3 regions of the Bradyrhizobium xenonodulans genome follow, and region 3 is predicted to be linked to each of the others. Evidence: predicted binding sites of a transcription regulator. Region 3 holds the regulator's gene; each other region holds the start of a gene.
The links. Region 3 encodes LexA, which represses DNA repair genes until DNA is damaged. Its sites were predicted from a motif close to TGTTCNNNNTGTGTTCNG; they were not measured.
Positions count from the first base shown of each region.

Region 1: a site for LexA is predicted at 3,597-3,614, ahead of I3J27_RS37070 (DNA recombination protein RmuC). Genes of this name have one in related genera too.
Region 2: a site for LexA is predicted at 3,068-3,085, ahead of I3J27_RS08835 (PA0069 family radical SAM protein). Genes of this name have one in related genera too.

Region 1 covers NZ_CP089391.1:7,845,131-7,851,439, forward strand. Annotated here, with positions in the region: gene dapE (succinyl-diaminopimelate desuccinylase) at 1-961, shown strand, start outside; gene truA (tRNA pseudouridine(38-40) synthase TruA) at 1,136-1,873, opposite strand; gene fmt (methionyl-tRNA formyltransferase) at 1,992-2,915, opposite strand; gene def (peptide deformylase) at 2,926-3,450, opposite strand; gene I3J27_RS37070 (DNA recombination protein RmuC) at 3,644-4,843, shown strand; gene I3J27_RS37075 (GIY-YIG nuclease family protein) at 4,932-5,234, shown strand; gene I3J27_RS37080 (AmpG family muropeptide MFS transporter) at 5,417-6,309, shown strand, end outside.
Region 2 covers NZ_CP089391.1:1,880,833-1,887,141, reverse strand. Annotated here, with positions in the region: gene I3J27_RS08850 (glycosyltransferase family 39 protein) at 1-289, opposite strand, end outside; gene rnhB (ribonuclease HII) at 467-1,360, opposite strand; gene I3J27_RS08840 (VOC family protein) at 1,402-1,857, opposite strand; gene I3J27_RS08835 (PA0069 family radical SAM protein) at 1,880-3,046, opposite strand; gene I3J27_RS08830 (phosphoketolase family protein) at 3,259-5,646, shown strand; gene I3J27_RS08825 (acetate/propionate family kinase) at 5,651-6,309, shown strand, end outside.
Region 3 covers NZ_CP089391.1:4,354,012-4,360,320, forward strand. Annotated here, with positions in the region: gene I3J27_RS20485 (molybdopterin molybdotransferase MoeA) at 1-1,084, shown strand, start outside; gene lexA (transcriptional repressor LexA) at 1,261-1,962, shown strand; gene I3J27_RS20495 (hypothetical protein) at 2,244-2,444, shown strand; gene I3J27_RS20500 (hypothetical protein) at 2,635-3,069, shown strand; gene I3J27_RS20505 (GAF domain-containing protein) at 3,291-4,235, shown strand; gene I3J27_RS20510 (ComEC/Rec2 family competence protein) at 4,242-6,309, opposite strand, start outside.

The DNA.
Region 1 (6,309 bases), 3.5 Mb from region 3:
CGGCCACACCGACGTGGTGCCGGCAGGCGACGAGAGCGCCTGGAGCGTCGGCGCGTTCTCGGGCGAGGTGAAGGACGGCTTTCTGCACGGCCGCGGCGCGGTCGACATGAAGGGCGGCATCGCCTGCTCGGTCGCCGCCGTGCTGGAGCATCTCGCCGCGAATGGCGGCAAGCCACGCGCGGACGGAAAAGGTTCGATCTCGTTCCTGATCACCGGCGACGAGGAAGACGTTTCCATCAACGGCACGATCAAGCTGCTGAAGTGGGCCGCCGAGCGCGGCGAAAGATTCGATCATTGCGTGCTGGGCGAGCCCTCGAACGTCGAGACGCTCGGCGACACCATCAAGGTCGGCCGCCGCGGCTCGCAATCCGGCACGCTGTATGTCGACGGCGTGCAGGGCCATGTCGCCTACCCGCACCGCGCGTCCAACCCGGTGCCGGACATTTCGCGGCTGATCGTGGCGATCTCCGATGAGCCGCTCGACCATGGCAGCGCGCAGTTCCAGGCCTCCAACCTCGAATTCACTTCAGTGGACGTCGGCAACAAGGCGAGCAACGTCATCCCCGGCGAGGCCCGCGCCAAGTTCAACATCCGTTACAACGACAACCACACCCAGGCGAGCCTGCGCGAGTTGGTCGAGACGCGCCTTGCAAAAGCCTGCGGCAACCGCATCAAGGCCCGCATCGTCTGGGAGCCCTCGAACTCCAACGTGTTCCTGACCAAGCCCGGCCCGTTCACCGATCTCGCCGTCGCCGCGATCGAGGAGGTGACGGGCCGCAAGCCGGAGCTGTCGACATCAGGCGGCACCTCGGATGCGCGCTTCATCTCCAGTTATTGCCCGGTGATCGAGTTCGGCCTGGTCGGCCAGACGATGCACCAGGTGGACGAGCGGGTGCCGGTGACGGATCTGGAGAAATTGACGCGGGTGTATCGGGGAATACTGACGCGGTATTTTGGGTAGGGCGCTCCTGCCGCCACAAATAGCGCCGTCATCGCCCGCGAAGGCGGGCGATCCAGTATTCCAGAGACGGCAGTGATTGAACCGAGAGGCCGCGGCGTACTGGATGCCCCGCCTTCGCGGGGCATGACACCGAGGGCGGGTGAGAGTGCGGGCTCTCCGCGCCGTTACTCAACTTCAATAATCCACCTTCATCAGATACAGCCCATCCGGCGGCGCCACGATGCCGCACGCTGCGCGGTTGCGGGCCTCTAGCGCGGCGGAGAGATCGTCCGCGGTCCAGCGGCCCTCGCCGACCCAGACCAGCGAGCCCACCATCGACCGCACCTGGCTGTGCAGGAACGAGCGCGCCGAGGTGACAATCGTGATCTCGCGCCCGTCACGCGTCACGTCGAGCTGGTCGAGCGTCTTCTCCGGCGATTTGGCCTGGCATTCGGTGTCGCGGAAGGTCGTGAAATCGTGCCTGCCGAGCAGGCGTTGGGCCGCCGCATGCATCGCATCGGCGTCGAGCCGACGCGGCACGCGCCAGGCATGGCCGGCATCGAGCGCGAGATTGGCGCGGGTATTGACGACGCGGTAGCGATAGTGGCGCTTCACCGCCGAGAAGCGCGCCTCGAACGTATCGGGCACAATCTCGGCCTCGAGCACCGCGACCGGATGCGCGCGCAGATGCGCGTTGAGACCATCGCGAAAGCGGCCCTGCGGAAACTGCTTGTCGATGTCGACATGCGCGACCTGGCCGCGCGCATGCACGCCGGCATCGGTGCGGCCGGCGCCATGGACCCGCGCGTCCGTTCCGGTCATCGCCTTCACGGCCGCTTCCAGCGCGCCCTGCACCGAGGGCAGCGTCTCCTGCACCTGCCAGCCGAAGAACGGCGCGCCGTCATATTCGATGGTGAGCTTGTAGCGGGGCATCTCAATCCGGGTGGTGTCATCATCCGCGAAGGCGGATGATCCAGTACTCCGAGACATCTCTATTCAGCCGAGAAGCCTCGGCGTACTGGATACCCCGCCTTCGCGGGGTATGACAGCGTCAGGTGAATTTGGCGCCTGCTTTCAGCGGTACGCCGCGCAAAAAGTCCGCGGCCTGCATCCGGCCCTTGCCTTCGCGCTGGAGCTCGATGATGCGGATGGCGCCGTCGCCACAGGCGATGGTGAGGAGATCGTCGAGCACCTCGCCCGGCGCACCCGAGCCTTTCGCGAGCTCACAGCGCAGGATTTTGACGCGCGCACTCTCGAGCTCGACCCAGGCGCCGGGGAACGGCGACAGGCCATGGATGTGGCGCAGCACGGCGCGCGCCGGTTTGGTCCAGTCGATCCGCGCTTCGGCCTTGTCGATCTTGGCAGCGTAAGTGACGCCGTCCTCGCTCTGCTTCTTGAGCTGGAGCCCGCCGCGGGCGAGCGCGGCCATGGCGCGCACCATCAGATCGGCGCCGAGGCGGGAGAGGCGATCGTGCAGGTCGACGGCGGTCATCGTGTCGGTGATCGGAAGGCGCTCGGCCATGGCGACATCGCCGGTGTCCAGGCCGACGTCCATCTTCATCACCATCACGCCACTCTCGGCATCGCCGGCCATGATCGCGCGATTGATCGGCGCCGCACCCCGCCAGCGCGGCAAGAGCGAAGCATGCAGATTGTAGCAGCCGAGCTTCGGCGCATCGAGGATCGCCTGCGGCAGAATCATGCCATAGGCAACGACGACGGCCGCATCGGCGTCGAAGGCGCTGAACTCGTCGCGCGCTTCCGGTGTCTTCAGCGTCTTCGGCGTCAGCACGGGAATGCCGAGTCTTCGCGCGGCCTCCTCGACCGGGGTCGGCTGCAATTGCAGGCCGCGCCGCCCGCCAGGCTTCGGCGCGCGGGTGTAGACGGCGACGATCTCGTGGCCATGCGCGACCAGCTCGAGCAGCGTCGGCACGGAGAAATCGGGCGTGCCCATGAAGATCAGGCGGAGGGGCATCAACGGAACCTCACTCCGCGCGCTTGGCGGCTTTCTCGAACTTCTTGATCACGCGGTCGCGCTTGAGCTTCGACAGATAGTCGACGAACAAGACGCCGTTGAGGTGGTCGATCTCGTGCTGGATGCAGGTGGCGTAGAGGCCTTCGGCATCCTCCTCGTGCACCTTGCCGTCGAGATCGGTGAAGCGGACGCGCACCTTCGCCGGTCTCTCGACCTCCTCGTAATATTCGGGGATCGAGAGGCAGCCCTCCTCGTAGACCGAGAGCTCCTCCGAGGCGGAGAGAATCTCCGGATTGATGAAGACGCGCGGAAGCGGCGTGGTCTCGCCGTTCTCGTCGCGCTTGGCGAGGTCCATGGTGATCAGCCGCAACGGCTGCGCGACCTGGATCGCGGCAAGCCCGATGCCGGGCGCGTCGTACATGGTCTCGAACATGTCGTCGGCAAGCTTGCGGATCTCCGGCGTGACCTTTTCGATCGGCTTGGAGACCAGACGCAGCTGCTTGTCGGGCAGGATGATGATTTCTCGGAGGGCCATGGCCGCGATTTAATCCGCGCGCCCGATGCGGTCAATGCGGCCGGGAACCCCGTTAACCCTCCGCTAACCATAAAACTTCAGGTTTCGTTAACCATGAAAATTAAGAGATGATTAACCATAAAAATTAGGAGGCGATTAACCCATAACGTTCGCTATTCGTTCGCGGCAGGCGCCGAATCGGCTACAAGCGGGCATGAACGAGATCATTTTCTTGGCTGGCGACTGGCCGGTGCGCACCATCGATGCGCTGATCGGCTTTGGCGCCCTCGTCCTCATCCTGCTGGTGGTGATTGCCGTGGTGATCGCCCGCTCGGGGCGGCGCGGCGCGGAACTCGCGATGGCGAGCGCGATCCGGGCCGACGAGCTCGAGGAGCGCCTGAGCCAAGTGCTGCACGCCCAGAGCGAGGCGGCCGGGCGGGCCGACGCCATGACCCAGGCGCTGGCCGGTCGCCAGGCCGAGATGGCGCGCGCGGTCAACGAGCGGCTGGATTCGGTGACCCATCGTGTCGGCCAGTCCATGGAGCACACCACCCGGAACACCATGGAGAGCCTGCGCGCGCTGCACGAGCGGCTCGGCATCATCGACAGCGCCCACAAGAACCTGACCGACCTCACCACGCAGGTGACCACCTTGCGCGACGTGCTCGCCAACAAGCAGTCGCGCGGCGCCTTCGGCCAGGCGCGGATGGAGGCGATCGTCCAGGACGGCTTGCCGAAGGGCGCCTACGAATTCCAGTTCACGCTCTCGACCGGCAAGCGGCCCGACTGCGTGGTGTTCCTGCCCGATCAGCGCCCGCTCTGCATCGACGCAAAATTTCCGCTGGAAGCGATGACCGCGCTGCACGACGCGCGCACCGACGAGGAGCGCAGGGTCGCCACGCAGCGGCTGCGCGGCGACGTCATGAAGCATGTCAGCGACATCGCCGAAAAATATCTCGTCGCCGGCGAGACCCAGGAGATGGCGCTGATGTTCGTGCCGTCGGAATCGGTCTACGCGGAAATCCACGACGGCTTCGACGACGTGATCCAGAAGGCCTACCGCGCCCGTGTGGTGCTGGTGTCGCCGTCGCTGCTGATGCTGGCGATCCAGGTCATGCAGCAGATCATGAAGGACGCGCGCATGCGCGATGCCGCCGACCAGATCCGCACTGAGGTCATCAAGCTCGGCGACGATTTGGGACGCCTGCGCGACCGCGTGCTGAAGCTGCAGAAGCATTTTGCCGACGTGAACGAGGACGTGCGGCAGGTGCTGATCTCCGCCGACAAGATCGAGAAGCGCGCCGGGCGAATCGAGGAGCTCGATTTCAGCAAGACCGACGCACCGGAAGGCCCGCATCTCGTCGCGACGGGGGCGGCGGAGCTGTTCCCAAGGAAGCTCCAGGCGGGGGAGTGATTCTGCTCCACGATCCGGTAAGCTGCCGCCCCAACACCGCTGTCGTCGCCCGGCTTGACCGGGCGACCCAGTATTCCAGAGACGGCAGATGGGCGAACGCTGCTACTACGTCTACATCCTCGCCAGCAAGATCGGCGGCACGCTCTATATCGGCGTAACGAATGATCTCATCCGCCGCGTGGCAGAGCACAAATCAAAGCTGATCGAGAGCTTCACGGAAAAATATGACGTCGCCAGGCTGGTCTATTTCGAACAATTCGATGATCCCGAGAATGCGATCAAGCGGGAGAAGCGGCTGAAGAAGTGGAACAGAGCCTGGAAAGTTCGGTTGATCGAGAAGAACAATCCGAATTGGGATGATCTGTATCACGAGATTGCCGGCTCACCATGATGGCGTCATGCCCCGCGAAGGCGGGGCATCCAGTACGCCGCAGCGGTCGTGATTGAACCGAGACGCTGGTGAGTACTGGATCGTCCGCCTTCGCGGACGATGACAGCGAGTGGGTGTTGAGAGCTTCCGCCTCACCGGCTACCGCCAGAGTCTTTTCCCCCAGAATCTGCTAACACGCCCCCATGACTGCACCCGACGCCACCTCGCCCACCGCCCCCGCCACCTCCTGGCGCGACAGCCTGGCCGTTTACCTGCAGCCGCGGGTGCTGATCGTGCTGTTCCTCGGCTTTTCCTCAGGCCTGCCGCTGGCGCTGTCGGGCTCGACGCTGCTGGTGTGGATGCGCGAGGCCGGGGTCGACCTCAAGACCATCGGGCTGTTTGCGCTGGTCGGCACGCCCTACACACTGAAATTTTTATGGGCGCCGCTGGTGGATGCGCTGCATGTGCCGCTGTTCACGCGCGCCTTCGGGCGGCGGCGTGGCTGGCTGCTGTTCTCGCAGCTATTGCTGATCGTCGCGATCCTGCTGCTGGCACTGACCGACCCCGCCCGCTCGCCGTTCTATGTCGCACTCGGCGCGCTGCTGGTGGCGACGACGTCGTCGACGCAGGACATCGTCGTCGACGCCTTCCGCGTCGAGAGCCTGCCCGAGAGCGAGCAGGCCGCCGGCATGGCCGCCTACGTCGCCGCCTATCGCATCGGCATGCTGGTCTCGACCGCGGGCGCGCTGTTCATCGTCTCGGGCTTCGAGGGCACCGGCCTCACGCGCACCTCGGCCTGGATGTGGGGCTATGTGGTGATGGCGGCGATGGTGCTGATCGGGACGATCACGGCGCTGGTCGCGACCGAGCCCGAGCAATCGGTGCGGGCGGAAGCTGCGACGCAAACCGAGACCGCGTTCGCACGCGTGCTGAACGCAGCGATCGGCGCCTTCTCCGAGTTCCTGTCGCGCAAGGACGCGCTCGCCGCGCTCGCCTTCGTGGTGCTGTTCAAGTTCACCGACGCGTTCTCGGGCACCATGACGGCGCCGTTCGTGATCGACCTCGGCTTCACCCGCAACGATTATGCGGCGATCGT
Region 2 (6,309 bases), 2.5 Mb from region 3:
CGAAGGTCGCGATCTCGCAGAGCTCGGCGAGCACATAGACGCCGAACACGTGGCCGCCGGCGGCGCGATAGGCGATGTCGGCGAGCCAGACCGGCAAAGGCGGGCCCAGATCAGTGCCGACCTGGTATTCGCGGCCGAACGCCAGCAGCGTCGCCAGCGTGCCGGGCGGGCTGCGGTAGAACGCCAGCGCCACGAACAGCCACATCGCGGCCTGGAGCAGCACGGCGATCCACACGATCAGCCGCGGCCGGGCGCGAATTAGCTCGATGACCAGGGAGGTAAACCGCATGCAACGTCCGAAAGATGCAGCCAACCCGTCCAGCCGGCCCTATTCGCTCACACTTGTTTTGATAAAGCGCGCTGCGCGTTGTGGCAACTTCGGTCTGCCCTCTCTCCCCGTCCACTTCTCTTCTCCCTCTCGCCGCTTGCGGGGAACGGGAGAAGAGGCCACAGCGAGAACGGAGTCCTAGAGACCGGTGGCGGCGCCGGCTTCCACGCTGGCTTCCACCTGCACCTCGACCTCGGTGACCGCAAACAGGTCCTGCACCGGCTCGACGGTCCAGGGCATGTGCTTGGCGCGGGCGGCGGCGACGGGGGCGAAGAAGCTGCGGTGGTGGATTGTGGGGCCGAGGCGGTTCAGCGCATCGAGATGCTCGGGGACGGCATAGCCCTTGTGCTGCTCGAAGCCGTAGCCGGGGCAGTCCTGCGCCAGCGCGCACATCAGGCGGTCGCGCGTCACTTTGGCGACGATCGAGGCCGCGGCGATCGACAGCACGATGCCGTCGCCGCCGATCACGGCCTCGCAGTCGCAAGCCGTGTCGAGCCGGTCGCGGCCGTCGACGAAGACATGCCTGGGCTGCTCGGGCAGTGCCACCACGGCGCGCTTCAGCGCCCAGAGCGAGGCACGCAGGATATTGTCGCGGTCGATGCGAGAGCGCGAGGCGACGGCGACCGAGACCTGCGCGGTAGCGCAGATCTTGTCGAACAGTCTTTCGCGCTCCTCGGCCGTCAGGCGCTTGGAATCGTCGATGCCGCGCGGAATGCGGTCGGGGTCGAGGATCACCGCAGCCGCCACCACGGGCCCCGCCAGCGGCCCACGGCCGGCCTCGTCGCAGCCCGCGATCGGCCAGATGCCGCGCTTGATCAGCGCGCGCTCGCGGCGGAAGCTCGGTGGAGCGATGGCGATGACGCCCTTCTTGCCGGCCGGAGCCTTCGCAACCTTGGCCACAGACGCTTTAGCCACGCTCGCAGGCGCCCGCTTCTCCGCAGCGTCGCTTTTCGACGCGTCTTTGGCCGGTTTCTTGGCGGACTTGTCCCGAATCATGGCCGGGATCGTGCGCAAGAGGCCTCGCCTGCGCAACCGGGAACCTCGCACAATTCCCGTTATTCAGGCCCGCCGCCCTACTCCGCCAGATGCACCCGCCGGTCCTCGCCGACCTCGATGCCGGGTGCAACCACGACTTCCCAGGGATGGCCGTCGGGATCAGTGAAATAACCGGAATAGCCGCCGTAATGGGTCTTGTGCGGCGCTTTCAGCAGCGCTGCACCCTTGTCGACAGCGAAAGCGAGCACCGCGTCGACCTCCTCACGCGCGCGACAGTTCCAGGCGAGCGTGACGCCGCGGAAGGTCGTCGGCCTCGGCTGGTCAGGCAAGGCAGCGTCAGCCGCGAGCTGGTCCCAGGGATACAGCGCGAGCACCGGACCGCCGGTATCGTAGAACGCGACGGCCTCGCCTGTGACCTTCAGCCGGCGCGAAAAGCCGAGCGCGTCGTAGAAGGCGATGCTGGCGCGGATGTCGCTGACGCCCAGCGTGATGACGGTGAGCCGCGGCACCGGCACGGTGAGTTCCTGACTCATGTTGCGCCTCTTCCATTCACGATCAGAACAGGTCGAGCTGCTCGCCGTTCCGCTTCGGCCTGGCAAAATGATCCGTGGTCAGCTTGGAGCGCCGCTTGTTCAGCCCGAGCCTGTCGCAGGCGATCTCGAAGCGGCGGCCGATGGTCCAGGCCATCGGGCCGGTGCCCTTCATCCGCTCGCCCCATTTGGCATCGTAGTCGCGGCCGCCGCGCATGTCGCGGATCAGCGTGAAGACGTGGCGATAGCGGTCCGGATAGTTGGCCATCAGCCATTCGCGGAAGAGATCGCGGACCTCCAGCGGCAGCCGCAGCAGCACGTAGGAGGCTTCCTTGACGCCGGCATGGGCGGCGGCATCGAGGATGCGCTCGATCTCGGAATCGTTCAGCGCGGGAATGACGGGCGCGACCATCACGGTTGTGGGAATGCCGACCTCCGAAAGCTGCTTCAGCGCCTCCAGCCGCTTCGGCGGCGTCGAGGCCCTAGGCTCCATGGTGCGTGCCAGCTTCGGATCGAGCGAGGTGACCGAGATCGCGACCTTGGCGAGGTTGCGCTTGGCCATCCGCGAAAGAATGTCGATGTCGCGCACCACCAGCGCCGACTTGGTAACGATGCCGACGGGATGGCCAGCGCGCTCCAGCACTTCGAGAATGCCGCGCATGATCTTCCGCTCGCGCTCGATCGGCTGATAGGGATCGGTGTTGGTGCCGATCGCGATCATCCGCGGCTCGTAGCCGGTCGCGGCGAGCTCCTTCTCGAGCAGCGACGGCGCCTCGGGCTTCACGAACAGCTTCGACTCGAAGTCGAGCCCCGGCGACAGCCCGAGATAGGCGTGCGTCGGCCGCGCGAAGCAGTAGACGCAGCCGTGCTCGCAGCCGCGATAGGGATTGATCGAGCGATCGAAGCCGATATCGGGGGAATCGTTCCGGGTGATCACCTTGCGGGAGGTGTCGACCGCCACACTGGTCTTGAACGGCGGCAGCTCTTCCAGGCTCTGCCAGCCGTCGTCGAAGGCGATTCGTGCCTCCGCCTCATAGCGGCCGCTGGCATTGGACTGCGCGCCGCGCCCTCGCCTGCGCGCGCGGTCGATGGCGACGCCAAGTTCTGGAAAATCAGAGTCCGCACCCGCCGGCTCGGAGGGCGCCTTGACCGGCGGGTGCTTGAGAGCATGAGAGGATGCTGCTGGACTCATGAAGCCAAGATAGCATGAGATAGGAACAAATCAAGAACGCAAACAAAAAACGTGAAAACAACCCCATGCACAGTAGAGCTGCCCAAACTTTGCGCGGGCGTTCTTGACCTCACGCAACATCACCGACTTCGCGATTTCGTTTGGTGGCGCCGAAGGATCGATCCCGCCAGAGCAGGGTTGGTGACGATCGTTGCGTGAAGGGTCGGCACAACATGACAAATCAACAACAATCGGCTCTGGGGAACAGCGACCTCGACCTCCTCGACCGCTACTGGCGCGCCGCGAACTACCTCTCCGTCGGGCAGATCTACCTGCTCGACAATCCGCTGCTGCGCGAGCCCTTGCGGCCCGAGCACATCAAGCCGCGCCTGCTCGGACATTGGGGCACGACGCCTGGGCTGAACTTCATCTATGCCCATCTCAACCGCGTCATCCGCGCGCTTGATGTCAGCGTGCTTTATGTTTGCGGACCCGGCCATGGCGGGCCGGGCATGGTGGCCAACACCTATCTTGAAGGCAGCTACAGCGAGATCTATCCCGATATCGCGCGCAATGCGGACGGATTGCGCAAGCTGTTCAGGCAGTTCTCCTTTCCCGGCGGCATTCCGAGCCATGCGGCGCCGGAAACGCCTGGCTCGATCCACGAAGGCGGCGAGCTCGGCTACGCGCTGGTGCACGCCTATGGCGCGGCATTCGACAACCCCGACCTGATCGTCGCCTGCGTCGTCGGCGACGGCGAGGCGGAAACCGGCCCGCTTGCCGCGTCCTGGCACTCGAACAAGTTCCTCAATCCCGCGCATGACGGCGCGGTGCTGCCGATCCTGCATCTCAATGGCTACAAGATCGCCAACCCGACCGTGCTCGGGCGGATGCCTGACAGCGAGATCCGCGATCTCTTCCGCGGCTTCGGCCACGAGCCGCTGTTCGTCGCCGGCGACGATCCCAAATTGATGCACCAGACCATGGCGGACGCGTTCGACGTCGCGTTCGCCAGCATCCGCTCGATCCAGCAGCACGCCCGCGGCGGACAAAAGATGGTCGAGCGGCCGCGCTGGCCGATGATCGTGCTGCGCAGCCCGAAGGGTTGGACCGGCCCGAAGGACGTGGACGGCAAGAAAGTCGAAGGTTTTTGGCGCGCGCATCAGGTGCCCGTCGCGGGCTGCCGCGAGAATCCGGCTCACTTAAAGATTCTCGAAGACTGGATGCGCAGCTACGAGCCGGAAAAGCTGTTCGACAGGAGCGGCGCACTCATCCCCGAGCTTCAGGCGCTGGCGCCCGATGGCGTCAGGCGCATGGGCGCCAATCCGCATGCCAATGGCGGTCTGTTGAAGAAGGAGCTGAAGCTGCCGGACTTCCGCAGCTTCGCCGTGGACGTGCGAGAGCCCGGCAGCGTCACCGGCGAGGCGACCCGCGAGCTCGGCAAATTCCTGCGCGACGTCATCCGCCTCAACGCGCAAGAGCGCAATTTCCGCATCATGGGCCCGGACGAGACCGCGTCAAACCGGCTGGACGCCGTGTTCGAGGCGACCGAACGGGTCTGGATGGAGCCGACGGAGCCTTACGACGTGCATCTCGCGCAGGATGGCCGCGTCATGGAGGTGCTGAGTGAGCATCTCTGCCAGGGCTGGCTCGAAGGCTATCTGCTCACGGGACGCCACGGATTCTTCTCCTGCTACGAGGCCTTCATCCACATCGTGGATTCCATGTTCAACCAGCATGCCAAATGGCTGAAGGTGACGCGGCATCTGCCGTGGCGGCGGCCGATCGCCTCGCTCAATTATCTCCTGACCTCGCATGTCTGGCGCCAGGACCATAACGGCTTCAGCCATCAGGATCCCGGCTTCGTCGATCTCGTCGCCAACAAGAAGGCCGACATCGTCCGCATCTACTTCCCGCCGGATGCCAACACGCTGCTGTGGATCGCCGATCATTGCCTGCGCACCTACAACAGGATCAACGTCATCGTCGCCGGCAAGCAGCCGGCGCCGCAATGGCTGTCGATGCAGGACGCGGCCACGCATTGCGATGCCGGCATCGGGATCTGGACCTGGGCCGGCAACGAGGACACCGATGGCGAGCCCGATGTGGTGATGGCCTGCGCCGGCGACGTGCCGACACTGGAGACGCTCGCCGCCGTCGATCTCTTGCGCAAGGCGCTGCCGGATCTGAAGATCCGCGTCGTCAACGTCGTCGACCTGATGACGCTGCAACCGAATGAGCAGCACCCTCACGGGCTTTCGGATCGCGACTTCGACAGCCTGTTCACATCGGGCAAGCCCGTCATCTTCGCCTATCACGGCTATCCCTATCTGATCCACCGTCTCACCTATAACCGCACCAACCATGCCGGCCTGCATGTGCGCGGCTTCGCCGAGGAAGGCACCACGACGACGCCGTTCGACATGGTCGTGCTCAACGGGCTCGATCGCTATCACCTCGCCATCGAGGCGATCGAGCGCGTGCCGGGGCTCGCGATCAAGGCGGCGCAAGTGAAGCAGCAGTTCCGCGACAAGCTCATCGAACATTCGCGTTACGTGCGCGAGCACGGCGAGGACATGCCGGAGATCCGTGACTGGGTCTGGCCGGGCAAGACGGATTGACGTCATGGCGGCGTCGGTCCTCGTTCTCAATTCGGGATCGTCGAGCATCAAGTTCGGCCTGTTCGATATTTCCGCGGCCGAGCCTGCCCTGCTCTGCACGGGCCTGCTCGACGAGCACGAGGCCAAGCCGCGGCTCGTCGTGAAGAGTCCCGCGGGCGAGCATTTGTTCGAGACGCAGAGGGAGGCGGCGGATGCGGACAGCGTTCATCTCTTCACTGAGGTGCTCGGCTTCATCGAGAACCGTTTTGGCGACCATCGCCAGCGCGTGATCGGCCACCGCATCGTCCACGGCGGTCCGGACTATTCAGGTCCGGTCGAATTGACGGATGACGTCACTGCAAAGCTGGAAGCACTCGCACCGCTGGCACCGCTGCACCAGCCGCGTTGCCTGGTGCCTGTCCGCACCATCAGGACGATCAAGCCCGACCTGATGCAGATCGCCTGCTTCGACACCGCCTTCCATCACAGCATGGCGCCGCCGGCGAACCGCTTCGCCATTCCGAGGCGCTTCGAGGCGCGCGGCATCCGCCGCTACGGCTTCCACGGGCTCTCGTTCGAATATGTCGCGGGCCGCCTCGCCGGGATCGCACCCGAGCTTGCGGCCAAGCGCACCGTGATCGCCCATCTCGGCAACGGCGCGAGCCTGTGCGCATTGCGTGATGG
Region 3 (6,309 bases):
CACGCAGCCGCCGCAGGCGATGTCGGCGATGGACGGCTATGCGGTGCGCGCGGCCGACGCTGCAAAGATCGATTCCCAGCTCAACGTGATCGGCGAAGTCGCGGCGGGCCGGCCGTTCGCCGGATCGGTCGGCACCGGCGAAGCGGTGCGGATCTTCACTGGCGGCGTCGTTCCCGATGGCGCCGACGCGGTCGTGATCCAGGAGGACACGGTTGTCGACGCCAAGCGCATCACGATCAAGGAAGCCGCGGTGCCAGGACGGCACATCCGGCCCGCCGGCGTCGACTTCCGCGAGGGCGACGTGCTCCTGCGCAAGGGCAGCCGTCTCACCGAGCGCGACCTCGCCCTCGCCGCGGGCATGAACCACCCGCACCTCGCCGTCCACCGCCTTCCCAAGGTCGCGATCCTCGCCACCGGTGACGAGCTGGTGATGCCGGGCTCGACGCCCGGTCACGGCCAGATCGTCTATTCCAACGGCTACGCCCTGCACGCGCTCGCCCGCAGCGAGGGCGCGGATACCGTCGACCTCGGTATTGCCGCCGACACGCTGGAGGCCACCACGGCCGGCATCCGCCGCGCCCGCGAAAGCGGCGCCGACATCCTGATCACGACCGGCGGCGCCTCGGTCGGCGACCACGATCTGGTGCAGCAGGCGCTGAGGGACGAAGGTATCTCGATGGCGTTCTGGAAGATCGCGATGCGGCCGGGCAAGCCGATGATGAACGGGCAGCTCGGGGCGATGCGCGTGATCGGCCTGCCCGGCAATCCGGTGTCGTCCTACGTGTGCAGTTTCCTGTTTCTCGTCCCGCTGATTCGTGCGCTGTCGGGTCGCTCAGTGATTCATCATCGCCGCGAGCGCGCCGTGCTCGGCCGCGACGTCGGCGCCAATGATCAGCGCGAGGATTATCTGCGGGCGCGCCTGGAGATGCGCGACGACGGCGCGCTGATTGCTGTTCCGGTCAATCACCAGGATTCCTCGCTGCTTGCAAATCTCGCTGCGGCACAGGCACTTCTCGTGCGCGCACCATTCGCACCGAAAGCCGAGGCCGGCACGCCTTGCGAGGTGTTGCGACTGCCCGTCTGAACGCTTCGTTCGCGTGCGTTCCGCGAACTTTGTCGCGTTCACGGTAAATTAAGCAGTTGCGGAACATGTATCGAACATATAGTGTCCGTTCATGATTTGTTTCGAGGATGTAGCGGCTTATCGCTGAATTCATCGTCTCGGAATCGAACGACATCAACCGGGGGATTTTGGTCGAGATGTTAACGCGCAAACAATACGAGCTCCTGCGGTTCATCAGCGAACGGCTGAAGGAAAGCGGCGTGCCGCCCTCCTTCGACGAGATGAAGGACGCGCTCGACCTGCGCTCGAAGTCGGGCATCCATCGCCTGATCACCGCGCTCGAGGAGCGCGGCTTCATTCGCCGCCTGCCCAACCGCGCCCGCGCCATCGAGGTGATCAAGCTGCCCGAGCTTCAGGCGGCCGCCGGCAACCGTCGCGGCTTCACGCCGAGCGTCATCGAGGGCAATCTCGGCAAGGTGCGGACGACCTCCAGCCCGCCCGCCGACGAGGGCGAGCGCCCTGTCGCGGTGCCCGTCATGGGCCGGATTGCGGCCGGCACGCCGATCGAGGCCTTGCAGACCCGCAGCCACACCATCAGCGTCCCGCCCGACATGCTCGGCTCGGGCGAGCATTACGCGCTCGAAGTGCGCGGCGATTCCATGGTGGAGGCCGGCATCCTCGACGGCGACATGGCGCTGATCCAGCGCAACGAGAGCGCCGACACCGGCGACATCGTGGTGGCGCTGATCGACGACGAGGAAGCGACCCTGAAGCGCTTCCGCCGCCGCGGCGCCTCGATCGCGCTCGAGCCCGCCAATGCAGCCTATGAGGTCCGCATCCTGCCGCCCAACCGGGTGAAGATCCAGGGCAAGCTGATCGGGCTGTACCGGAAGTACTGATGGCGAGGGTACCTCGTATTGGAGGTACTTGGTTATCGCAGGTACTTGGTATCGAAGGTACTTGGTATCGAAGGTACTTGGTATCGAAGGTATTTGGTATCGAAGGTATTTGGCGCGATCGACGATCGCCCTCAACGATTGGAGCGGATGATTGTCCGCTCCCGCTGGATAGTCTTTCTGGTTTCGCGCAGATTATCCGGCCGCTCCTCCGGCGCTAGATCCTCGGCACGCCGCACGAAGCAAGCGTTGCTTCGCGGCCTTGACTGACCGAGGAGACGACCATGCGCAACATCATCGTGGGTACAGTCGCGGCGGCGCTGATGGCAGCATCAGCGTCGCAAGCCTTCGCCGCACCATCGCGTCACCATGTCCGCAAGGAGATGGCAGCCAGCGCGGAGGTCCGCAGCGCGCGTCATGCGATCGAGCAACCGTCGCAGCCGGGCTGGCAATACTCCGGTTGGTCGGCACCGGCAGGGCGTTGACACGCGCCACCGAAATGCACGGGCGCAGGCTTTGTTCCTAACGGATTCGGGAAAGATAATGTGATCGCGGCCTGCCGCGGCGAGCCGCAGATTTGCCTACAACCGGGCAGAGCCTTCATACTTTCACTCTGATGGAGGCTTGCGCCTCGGGAAGAGACGCGGGTCGCCATCTCTGCATGAGGAGCACCCGATGTGTGACTACAGCCTGCATGCCGTCGCGTCGCGTCCCGCCGAAGTCGGCGAGACGGTCGTCACGACAACCTTCCGCGGCACCTCGACGCGCGGCTTTGCCTCCGCGGCCGATCCGACCGTCGCGGTCTGTCTGCTGCCGGGAACGGAGCTCGCCTTCGCCGACAACGTCCGCTACGACAATCGCTGGATCTGGACGCGCACCGTCAACTCGCGCGTCGGCAAGTTCGGCAAGATCGATCCCCACATTCCCGATCGCCATCATGACGCGATCGAATTCCCCGACGGCAAATACGTGCTGGTGACGCAGCTCGTTGAAGGCCAGCGCGCGACCGTCCTGCAACTGCCCGTGACTCAGCCGGTTGGCGAGCGCGAGCACAAGCCGGAGATCATCGCCGACAGCCGGCCGACCATCACCCGCCTGCCGATCGGGTGACGCGGCCTTCCCCGCCGCCAGGCTGGGGCCAGGATTGAAATCGCCATCGCCGGCCGAGGCCGGCGAGATGGTTTGGTTGCGTTTCAAAAATCCGATCCGGCGGGTCAACTCGCCATACCTTCCACCGCACGAAGTTTGCGCTGTCCTGCCTGAATTTTGAACGTCCGTTCCACAGCCAGATGGCCGATGCTGTTCCCGGCTTGAGGCGGCGGACACGTTCGATGAAAACCTTCATTCGCGTCGTTGAACTCTGGGTACCCGACCGGACGCGGATGCGGCTGGAATTCGGCGGCGGCCTCTACGGCGACGAGGGCCTCTCCGCCTTCAGGTCCGTCAGCGAAACCTTGCGCTTCGGATATGACGAAGGCCTTCCCGGCAAGGCCTGGGCCAGCGGCCATCCCGTGATCCTCACAAAATTCGCCAACTCCTATTTCAAGCGAACCGACCAGGCCCTCGCGGCCGGCCTGACCTGCGGCGTGGCGGTGCCGGTGTTTGCAGGCGAATTCCTCCAAGCCGTCATGGTGCTGTTCTGCGGTGACGACGAGGCGCATGTCGGCGCGATCGAGCTCTGGCACAACGATGCCGACATCTCCCACGAGATGGGGCTCGTCGACGGTTATTACGGCACTGCCGACATGTTCGAATTCAACTCCCGCCACACCAGATTTCCGCGCGGCTTTGGCCTGCCCGGACGCACCTGGAAGGCCGGCATGCCGCTCATTATCAAGGATTTGCACGACGCCAGGAGCTTCCTGCGCTGGGAGGACGCCGCCAAGGTCGGGATCAATCTCGGCGTCGGCGTGCCCTATCGGACCGGCACCAACCAGACCTTTGTCCTCACATTCCTCTCGGCGCAGGCAACCCCGATTGCGCGACGCTTCGAGATCTGGGTCCCGAACGAGGCCCGTTCGGCATTGATCTTTCGCGCCGGCGATTGCAGCGCGCAGACCGACCTCGCTGCGCTCTACGCAACGAAATCCATCGCCAAAGGCGAAGGCAGCATCGGCGGCGCCTGGGCGACCGGCATGCCCGCGCTCAACGAGGATCTCGCGCATGACGGCTCGATCGCGGGCGCCGAGGCCCGCGCAGCCGGCTTCCGCCGGATGGTGGCCTTGCCGGTCATCGGCAGCACGGCACTCGACGCCATGCTGGTCTGGTATCTGTAGCGCCGCTCAATCCTCGGCTTGCAGGTCCGCCTCGGACGGCGTCGCGTCCCGATTGCGGGACGCGGCCGCCGGCGGCGCAAGGCTCGCCCCGAAATCACTCTCGCGCGCGATGGCCGGCGACCACGGGCGGTCGGTGCCCCTCGGCTTCACCGCCTGCACCGCAAAGCCGTCGCCGCGCTGCGTCAGCGCCAGTGCGCCCTGCCCTGCAAGGCGCTGACGATCGACCACCATCGCCGCGCAATCCGGCGGCGCGGGCCGCGCCGTCACCACCAGCGCGGCCCGGCTGCAATCATCTGCCAATGAATCGATGCGCAACGCCAGCGCGACCAGGCGGCCGTCGGCGAGCGGCGTCACACAGCCGGACTCGTCGCAGGACACACCAGCGCCAAGCGAGGGACTGCCGGCATCGCGCGGATCGGCGTCGGCAGCCAGCCACTCCCTAAGCAGAAAGCTGTCCTTGCCGGCCCTGATCAGATGTAGTTGGCCGTCCCTGCCTCGCACCGCGACGCTCTGGCCGTCACCGGCGATCAGAATGTCGGGCTGACGCGCCGCCAGTCCCCAGAGGATCCCGGCCAGCAGCACCAGCGCGCCGGTCCAGCGCAGCGGCGTGCGCAACAGGCCCATCACGATGATCCCCAGGCTTGCCACGACCAGCGGCGCGATGCCGAAAGCCGGGATGCGGCCGACCGCACCCGGCAGCGATGCCACCCAGCGCGAGACCAGGACCATCCAGTCGATGCCGATCCCCATCAGCCACCAGAACACGCCGTCGAGCCCGAACAGCGCCGCAAGCAATCCCAGCAGCCCGGCCGGCATCACCAGCGCCGAGACCACCGGCATCGCGCCGAGATTGGCAAGCACGCCGTACGGCGTGACGCGGTGGAAGTGGAAGGCGGCATAGGGCGTGGTCGCAAGCCCCGCGATCAGCGAGGCCAGGAACAGCATGGCGATCTCGCGGCCGCCCCACATCGCAATGCGAGCGGTCGCGGAATGGTCGGGCGAGGCGAACAGGTTCGGCATGCCGACCTGCACCAGCGCGACCAGCCCCAGCGTTGCCGCGAACGACATCTGGAAGCTCGGGTGCACCAGCGCTTCCGGCGCGACCGCCAGCACGATCAGCGCCGCCACCGCCAGCGTGCGGAACGTGATGGCGCGGCGATCGACCATCACGGCGATCAGCACCACGGCCGTCATGAAGAACGATCTTTGCGTCGCGACCTCGGCGCCCGACAGCAGCAGGTAGAACGCAGCCGCGACCAGCGCGGCAGCCGCCGACCATTTCTTGATGGCAAAGCCCACCGCCAGTCCCGGGATCAGCGCAAGCAGCGCGCGCACCGCGAAGAAGACGACGCCGGCGACGACGGCCATGTGATAGCCGGAGATCGACAGCACGTGGCCGAGCCCCGAAATGAACATCGCATCGTTGACGGGCGTGGTGATCGCGTCACGCCGGCCGGTCAGCAGCGCGGTTGCGATCGCACGGTTGTCGCCGTCGAGCGTGGCGCGGATGCGCGCATCGATCGCATCGCGCAGGCCCTGCATGAAAGCGGCGTAGCGCAGCCTGATGCCGCCGGTCTCGGGCGGCGCCGACACCGTGATCGCGCCCATTGCGAAACCGGAGGCGCCGATACTCTGGAAGAACATATCACGCGAAAAATCGTAGCTGCCGGGACGGACCGGCGAGATCGGCGGCATCAGCCGCGCCTTCAGCTGCACGAAGCTGCCGACCTCGGGCGCGGTCCCCTTGCGCACCGAGAGGCGCACGCGCTCGAGCTTGACGTCGCTGCGCTGGGCCTCCATCGCGGTGACGCGCAGCACGAAACGGTCGGTGCGCTCGCGGATATCCCGCGCCTCGACGAAACCCGACAGCGACACCGAATAAAGCGGTTTTGCCAAAACGGCGTGCGCGATGCGCGCGGTCTTCCAGGTCGCCACGGCAAAGCCGGCCGCGATCGCCGCGATCATGATGGCCGGCGCAAACAATCGGCTCCGCCGCAACAAGACGGCGCCAAGCATGAGCACGACGGCCGTCGCTGCAACAACCCACAGCACCGGCTCATGATCGGCAGCAAAA